DNA from 2 places in the Cupriavidus sp. KK10 genome. Region 1 is predicted to be linked to the other one. Evidence: riboswitches for the same ligand, from Rfam matches in the RefSeq annotation. Region 1 holds a riboswitch; the other holds the start of a gene.
The links. Region 1 has a riboswitch for glycine ahead of KB879_RS20010 (D-amino acid dehydrogenase). Riboswitches for the same ligand answer to the same signal wherever they lie in the genome.

Region 1 (4,174 bases):
CGGGTGCGCACGCGGTCGACGTTCTGGAAACTGGTGACAGTCGGGAATACCGTGGTGTTGGTCTGGCTGACCAGGGCATCGCGGATATCGTCCTCATACACCGAGACCCGGAAGTACGACGAATCCAACGTGCGCTCGAAGGTCAAGTCCTTCGAGAACGACCGCTCTGGCCGCAGGTTGGGATCGATGTTGATCAGCGCGGTCCCGGTGATGCGGCCCTGGAACAGCTCGCTGACAGTCGGGTAGCGATAGGCCTGGCCCAGCGACAACCGGCCCAGCCAGTCCTGCCCGAAGGCCTTCTCCAGCGCCAGCTTGGGCGACCAGTTGGATTCGCTGCGCACCGGGTAGCCGATATCCGCGCCGGGCTGGCTGCGGCTGCCGTCATAGGCACGCCAGTGTTCGTAGCGCAAGCCGGGGATCAGCTTCCAGTCCTCGGCAAAGTACCAGGCGTCCTGCGCATACAGCGCCTGGGTCTCGGTCTTGCCGGCAAAGGCGTTGTTGAAGGCGGTGATGGTGGCCGCCTGCCAGTCCGAGGTGTTGTAGGTGGTGTTGCTCAGCCGGTAGTTGTCGTAGTGATAGCCGAACGTGACCCAGTGCCCGCCCTGCAGCTGCTGCGGGCGGTAGTCGGCCTTCAGGTCGAGCGTGCGCCAGCCGGTGCCGTCGCCATAGGTCACCGTGCCCGGCCCGCTGCCAACGGTGTTGGCGCTGCGGCTGATGTCCTTGCTGACGTCGAACAGCGACGCCACGCCCGAGAAATTCCAGCCGGTCTCGTTGCGCGTGCGCAGCGACAGGCCATAGAGCCAGCGCGCGTCCTCGCCATTGCTCGGGGCAAAGGCGTTGGCGGGAATCACATACTCGTAGCCGCCGATATTCACTGGACCGTTCGACACCACGTTGCCACTGGCATCGCGCAGGTAGCTGCCCGTGGCGCTGGAGCGGTCCTGTTGCCAGTAGGCGGCAGTGAACTGCGCCTGCAGGGTATTGGTGATGTCGTAGCCAAGCTTGAGCTTGAGCTGGTCCTGCACGGTATGCGTGACGCCCTCGCTGTTCACGCCCATCACCACGCGGTCGCGGCCGGTCTGGTCCTGGTCGAAGTGGGCGCCGGTGACCGGCTTGTCGGCGGAAGTGGCACGGGCCGTGGAGCGCGCCGCGGTATAGAAGCTCAGCGGCTGGCTCTTGCTGTCCTGCCGGTCCACGCTGACCAGCCACGAGAACGGGCCGACGCGGTCGCCCACATAGGCGTTGGCGTGGACCCCGTTGAAGTTGTCGTGCGTGCCGTACAGGCTGAAGCGCTGCGTGAACAGCTGCACGCTGGCATCGCCCTCGAACTTCTCCGGCGTGCGCGTGGTGATCAGCACCGTCGCACCCAGCGAGTTGCCGGGATACAGCGCCGAATACGGGCCGTACAGCACACCCATGCGCTCGATCTCAGCGCTGTTGACCAGCGACCAGCGCGGCGGGAAGCTGAAGTCCGATCCCAGCAGGTTGGACAGCAGCAGGCCGTCCGCATAGACCAGCCCCCGCGCCGACTGGCGCGAACTGGTGCTGCGCACCGAGATGATCGAGTTCATATCGCCGATGAAGCGCTTGCGTACGGCGAGGTTGGGCGCGTATTTGAGGGCGTCTTCCGTGTTCACCACATTGAAGTCGGCCATGCGGCGGCTGCTGATGCCGTAGGCCGGCGAGGGCGTGTTGGGCGGTATGGCCGGCGTCTCGCCGCGCTCCGACTTGGCCGAGACCACCACCTCCTGCAGCGGCTCGAGCGCGTCCACCACCTGGGCGGCGGCGACGGCGGGGCCCATCAGTACCGCCGAAACGGCCAGTGCAATGCGATTTTTCTTCACTGGAAAGCCTTGTTGTCGTCTTTTTTTTTGGCTCACTCCACCTGAGCGCAGCATACGGCGCTTCTCCCCGAGAGCGAGCGCTGACATTTTATGGGGCATGGGGACGCAGGCCGATGCGACATAGCGACGCGGGCGGCAGGCCGCCTAAGTGTTAACCCGCATATCCAACGTCGGACCTTGTCACTACATTGCCCCGATTGGCGTCAAGCCAATGTGATGCAGGGAGAGACTATCGCGGCGCCCGCCGCGCACAGCGCCGAAGGAGCAACCGCCCCGGAAACTCTCAGGCAAAAGGACCGGCATCACCAGTCAGTGCACTCTGAAGAATGCCGGACGCTATCGTCCGCCGGCATACCGAAGGAGCAAGCGTACCCCGCCCTGGCGGCCGGGTGTCGTGAATCTCTCAGGTCCAGAACAGAGGGGGCGTCCGCCACGCATATTGCGTCCGGGCTCCCACCATCGACGTTCCTGGAACCTGCAGATCATGAAATCAATCGCTGTCATCGGCGGTGGCATCACGGGTGTCACCACGGCCTACGCGCTGGCCCGGCGCGGATTCTCCGTCACGCTGTTCGAGCGGCACCGCTATGCCGCCATGGAGACCTCGTTCGCCAACGGCGGCCAGTTGTCGGCCTCCAACGCCGAGGTCTGGACCCACTGGTCGACCATCGTCAAGGGCATGAAATGGATGCTGCGCAACGACGCCCCGCTGCTACTCAATCCCCGGCCCAGCTGGCACAAGCTGTCCTGGTTCGCCGAGTTCATCGCCGCGATCCCCCACTACCGCCGTAACACCATCGAGACCGCGCGCCTGGCCATCGCCGCGCGTGAGCACCTGTTCGACTGGGCGGCGCAGGAAGGCATCGATTTCGACCTGAAGAAGGAAGGCATCCTCCATATCTACCGCGACAAGGCCGGCTTCGACCATGCCGGCCGGGTCTCAGCGCTGCTGGCGCAGGGCGGGCTGGAGCGCCGCGCCGTGACGCCCGAGGAGATGCGCGCGATCGAGCCGACGCTGGCCGGGTCCTACTATGGCGGCTATTTCACCGAGAGCGATTCCACCGGCGACATCCACAAGTTCACCAGCGGCCTGGCCGCGGCCATCGATCGGCTAGGCGTGCGCTGCCTGTACGGCCAGGACGTGCGGGCGGTGAAGACCGACGGCAGGCGCGCCACCGTGACCGTTCAGGACGGCGCCGACACGGCCAGCTCCACCTTCGACGGCGCCGTGATCTGCGCCGGCACCGCCAGCCGCGCACTGGCTGCGGGGCTGGGCGACCGCGTCAACATCTATCCGGTCAAGGGCTATTCGATCACGGTCAACCTGACCGATGAAGCCAGCCGCGCCGCGGCACCGGTGGTGAGCCTGCTCGACGACGAAACCAAGCTGGTCACCAGCCGCCTGGGCGACGACCGCTTCCGCGTGGCCGGCACTGCCGAGTTCAATGGCTACAACCGCGATATCCGCGCCGACCGCATCCGCCCGCTGGTGGAATGGGTGCAGCAGTGCTTCCCCGGCGTCAGCACGCGCAGCGTGGTGCCTTGGGCCGGGCTGCGGCCGATGATGCCGGATATGCTGCCGCGTGTGGGGCGCGGGCGGACGGCATGCATCTTCTACAACACCGGGCACGGGCACCTGGGGTGGACCTTGTCGGCGGTGACTGCGGATATGGTGGCGGGGATTGTCTACCAGCATCTCGGCGCGAAGCTGGCAGTCGCGCCGGGTGCGTCGCTGGCATTGGCCAAGGCCTGAGCCTGAACTTGCAGATGTTTTCCCCCCTCTCCCATTTAGGGGAGAGGGGAGAGAACTAGGGGCATGGACGGGTTTCGCCTCATTCGGGTCCGCGCCCCAAACTCCCCACAATCCCCTTGCGGAAAGTCAGCACGCACACGATGAAGATGATGCCCGTCACCATCGACACCGATTCACCGAACCCGTTGAACCAGTCGATGCCCGTCACCGCCGCAAGGTAGCCGCCCAGTTCGCCAAGCTTGTTCTCCAGCGCGATCACAACAAACGCGCCGATAATCGGCCCGGTGAGCGTGCCGAGGCCCCCCAGCAGCGTCATCAAGATCACCATGCCGGACATCGACCAGTGCACGTCGCTGAGCGTCTCGAAGCCCAGCACCAGTGCCTTGACCGAGCCGGCCAGCCCCGACAGCGCCGCCGACAGCACGAAGGCGGTCAGCTTGAAGTGGTCGACGTCATAGCCAAGCGACACCGCGCGCGGCTCGTTCTCCTTGATCGCCTTCAGGATCTGCCCGAACGGCGAATGCACCGTGCGCACGATCAGCGCAAAGGCGGCCACGATGATCGCCAGCGCCACGTA
Region 2 (4,174 bases), 2.2 Mb from region 1:
GACCGCGTTGGCCGCTTCCAGGATGCGCACGGTGGAGCGGTAGTTCTGCTCCAGCTTGATCACCTTCAGGTCCGGGAAATCGGTCTGCAGCCCGCGCAGGTTGTCCAGCGTGGCGCCGCGCCAGCCATAGATGGCCTGGTCGTCGTCGCCCACCGCGGTAAAGGCCGGCGCGCGCAGGTGCGAGCCACCCGCCAGCAGTTTCAGCAACTGGTACTGGCAGGCGTTGGTGTCCTGGTATTCGTCGACCAGAAAGTAGCGCAGGCGGTTCTGCCACTTGAGTTGCACGGCTTCATTGCGCGCGAACAGCTCGGCAGGCAGGCGGATCAGGTCGTCGAAATCCACCGCCTGGTAGGCGTGCAGCGTGGCCACGTAGTTGCGGTAGACCAGCGCGGCCTGGTGCTCGTCGGCATTGGCGGCCTGCGCGATCGCTGCCTCCGGATCGACCATGCCGTTCTTCCACAGCGAGATCGTGCCCTGTACGCCGCGGATCAGCTTCTTGTCGGTGGTGCCCAGCTGCTCCTGGATCAGGCCGAAGCAATCATCCGAATCCATGATCGAAAACTGCGGCTTCAGGCCCACGTGCTCGGCCTCCATGCGCAGGATTTGCACCCCGAGCGAGTGGAAGGTACAGACCGTCAGCTGCTTGAGCGGGATGCGCTTGCCCTCGCGCGTGGTCTTGCCCTCCATCAGCTTGCCGATACGCTCCTGCATCTCCTTGGCGGCCTTGTTGGTAAAGGTGACGGCGGCGATATGGCGCGGCTCGAAACCCTTGTCCTCGATCAAATGCGCGATCTTCTGCGTGATCACCCGGGTCTTGCCGGAGCCCGCCCCGGCCAGCACCAGGCAAGGGCCGTCCAGGTAGCGGACGGCTTCAGATTGGGCGGGGTTCAGGCCATGGGTCATGCGAGGGATGCGGTTGGAGGCGGGGAAATCAGCAGGAACAGCGGAAGGCCAGGCGGGACACGCCGGCACCCCAAAAACGGGCTCGGCGGCAAAGCTGACGATGTTAACACGCTGGCCGCGGCAGGTCAGTCAGCGCAAACCGCGTTGACAGGGCCGGTTGTGTCACTGGCGTAACACTTCGTAAAGGCCGGAGCCAATCGCGCAACGCAACGCTCTAACTGATATGTCCCCCCGGCCTGCGCGGCAGGGGTGACATGCTTGAATCATCACACCGGAGCCAATAATGAAAACCCTGCAGACTTTGACCAAGGTGACCCTGATCGGCGCGACCGTCGCGGCCTTTGCCGGTTGCGCGGACATGACCCCGAAGCAGCGTAATACCGCCATTGGCGCGGGCGCGGGTGCCGTGGGCGGCGCCATCCTCACCGAAGGCAGTGCGCTGGGTACGCTGGGTGGCGCGGCCGTGGGCGGCGTGATCGGTAACGTTGTCACCGACGACAAGAAGAAGTAAGCCAGACCCGCAGCGACAGGTACGGCAGGCTCCCTGGCCGGTTTGACAAAGGCCGGGGCCTCCCGTACATTGCGCGCATCCGACCGGGAGAGCGCGCATCGCCTGCGCCGCCGAAGGGGTATCACCCGAAAACTCTCAGGCACCACGGACCGATCGGATCGGCATGCAATATGCACACGATGCATGCCGCACTCTGGAGAGCGGCACCCGCCATTCGTGGCGAGCGTGCCCACCGAAGGGGCGCACGAGGATGGGGTCCTGCAGGATCCGCCTTGTAATCTCTCAGGTATCGAGGACAGAGGGGTCATCCGCCGCAGCGGATTGCTACGCCACATTCAGGCGCGGCGAGCGTTGCGGCGGATGGCCCTTTTTTGTTTTCGCCAACCGAGATTGCCCCCGAGGATTCCATGACGCTCCAGGCCACGCCCCTCAACGCCATCCACCGCGCCCTCGGCGCCCGCATGGTTGATTTCGGCGGCTGGGACATGCCGGTCAACTACGGCTCCCAGATCGAAGAACACAATGCCGTGCGCACCGACGCCGGCATGTTCGACGTGTCGCACATGTGCGTGGTCGACCTCACCGGCGCCAATACCCGCAGCTTCCTGCGCGGCCTGCTGGCCAACAATGTCGACAAGCTGCAGACCCCGGGCAAGGCGCTCTACTCCTGCATGCTGGATGAGAAAGGCGGCGTGATCGACGACCTGATCGTCTACTTTTTTGCCGAGGACCGCTTCCGCCTGGTCGTCAACGCCAGCACCGCGCTGGGCGACATCGAATGGATCCGCGCGCGCAATGCCGCCACCGGCAGCGATGTGACCATCACGCCGCGCCGTGAAGATGTTGCGCCTGCAGGCGTGCAGCCTCTGGCCATCGTCGCCGTGCAGGGGCCCAACGCCCGCACCACGGTGTGGAGCACCTTCCCCTCGACCCAGCCGTCGGACACGCTCAAGCCCTTCAACGCCGCCGTGGTCCAGGACCCGGCCATCGGCGAGATCATGGTGGCCCGCACCGGCTACACCGGCGAAGACGGCTTCGAGCTGGTGGTGCCGGCCGAAAACGTTGCCGCCGTCTGGGAAAAGCTGAACGCCGCCGGCGTGCGTCCGGCGGGCCTGGGCGCGCGCGACACCCTGCGCCTGGAAGCCGGCATGAACCTGTACGGCCAGGACATGGATATCAACACCTCGCCGCTGGATGCGGGCCTGGCCTGGACGGTGGACCTGCAGAGCGAGCGCGATTTCACCGGCAAGGCGGCACTGGGCGCGGCCGGTTCGCGCCAGCAATTCCTCGGGCTGATCCTGCGTGACAAAGGCGGCGTCCTGCGCGCCCACCAGAAAGTGATCACCCCGGCCGGTGACGGTGAAATCACCAGCGGCACCTTCAGCCCGTCGCTGTCGCAGTCCATCGCCTTTGCCCGCCTGCCGAAGGATGTCGCCGTGGGCGATACCGTGCAGGTGGAGATCCGCGACCGCAAACTCAACGCGACTGTGGTTAAACTGCCGTTTGTGCGTAATGGCAAGGCACTCGTGAGCTGAGGCTCATACCAACGGTCGCCCTCGCCTGCCGGCGCTTGCCGGGCAGGCATCACCCAACAAGAAACAGATCTGTATCCGGAGAACCTCCATGAATTTCCCCGCTGACCTCAAGTACACCGAGTCGCATGAGTGGGTACGCGTCGAAGCCGACGGCACGCTCACCATCGGCATCACCGACCACGCGCAGGACGCGCTGGGCGACATCGTCTTCCTGGAACTGCCCGAAGTGGGCAAGTCGGTCGGTGCCGGCGACGCGCTGGCAGTGGTCGAATCGGTAAAGGCCGCTTCTGACATCTACGCCCCGGTGGCCGGCGAAGTGATCGCCGTCAACGAGGCCGCCACGGCCGCGCCGGAAAGCGTCAATGCCGACGCCTTCGACGCGTGGCTGTTCAAGCTCAAGCCGGCCAACGGCGACGACGTCAACGGCCTGATGTCGGCCGACGCCTACAAGGCCAGCGTCGGCGCCTGACGCCGGCGGCGCCGGTCCAACGATGGACCGGCCACTGCAGACTGACGCGCGCCGTCCCGGCTGACCACCGGCCGGCGCGCACCCCACGAGGTTCTTGCCAATGAACGCCCCGCTTCCCATGAACGCCGCCCAAGTAACCCGGCCCACGCTGGCCGAACTGGAGGCGCGCGACGCCTTCGCCGCCCGCCATATCGGCCCCGATACTCCCGAACAGCAGCACATGCTGAAGGTGCTCGGCTATGACAACCGCGCCGCGCTGATCGACGCCGTCATCCCCGCCGCTATCCGCCGCCGCGACGGCATGCCGATGGGCGAGTTCACCGAGCCGCTGAGCGAGGAAGCCGCGCTGGCAAAGCTGCGCGGCCTGGCAGGCAGGAACAAGGTGCTGAAGAGCTTTATCGGCCAGGGCTACTACAACACCGTCACGCCCGGCGTCATCCTGCGCAATATCTTCGAGAACCCGGCCTGGTACACCGCCTACACGCCTTACCAGCCGGAAATCTCGCAGGGCCGCCTGGAAGCGATGCTGAACTTCCAGCAGATGGTCACCGACCTGACCGGCCTGGACATCGCCAATGCGTCGATGCTGGATGAAGGCACTGCCGCGGCCGAAGCCATGACACTGCTGCAGCGCGTGAACAAGCACGACTCGAACACCTTCTACGTGGCCGACGACGTGCTGCCGCAGACGCTGGAAGTGGTACGCACGCGCGCGCTGCCGATGGGCATCGAGGTCAAGGTCGGCCCCGCCGCCGA

Region 2: another riboswitch for glycine. It lies ahead of gcvT (glycine cleavage system aminomethyltransferase GcvT); the one in region 1 lies ahead of KB879_RS20010 (D-amino acid dehydrogenase).

What each region holds. Positions count from the first base shown of each region.
Region 1 is NZ_CP073677.1:4,288,611-4,292,784, reverse strand. Features, by position in the region: gene KB879_RS20015 (TonB-dependent receptor) at 1-1,898, opposite strand, end outside; glycine riboswitch at 2,055-2,153, shown strand; glycine riboswitch at 2,154-2,272, shown strand; gene KB879_RS20010 (D-amino acid dehydrogenase) at 2,284-3,597, shown strand; gene KB879_RS20005 (branched-chain amino acid ABC transporter permease) at 3,677-4,174, opposite strand, start outside.
Region 2 is NZ_CP073677.1:6,512,686-6,516,859, forward strand. Features, by position in the region: gene KB879_RS30445 (UvrD-helicase domain-containing protein) at 1-903, opposite strand, end outside; gene KB879_RS30450 (glycine zipper 2TM domain-containing protein) at 1,187-1,414, shown strand; glycine riboswitch at 1,489-1,576, shown strand; glycine riboswitch at 1,598-1,723, shown strand; gene gcvT (glycine cleavage system aminomethyltransferase GcvT) at 1,822-2,949, shown strand; gene gcvH (glycine cleavage system protein GcvH) at 3,038-3,418, shown strand; gene gcvP (aminomethyl-transferring glycine dehydrogenase) at 3,519-4,174, shown strand, end outside.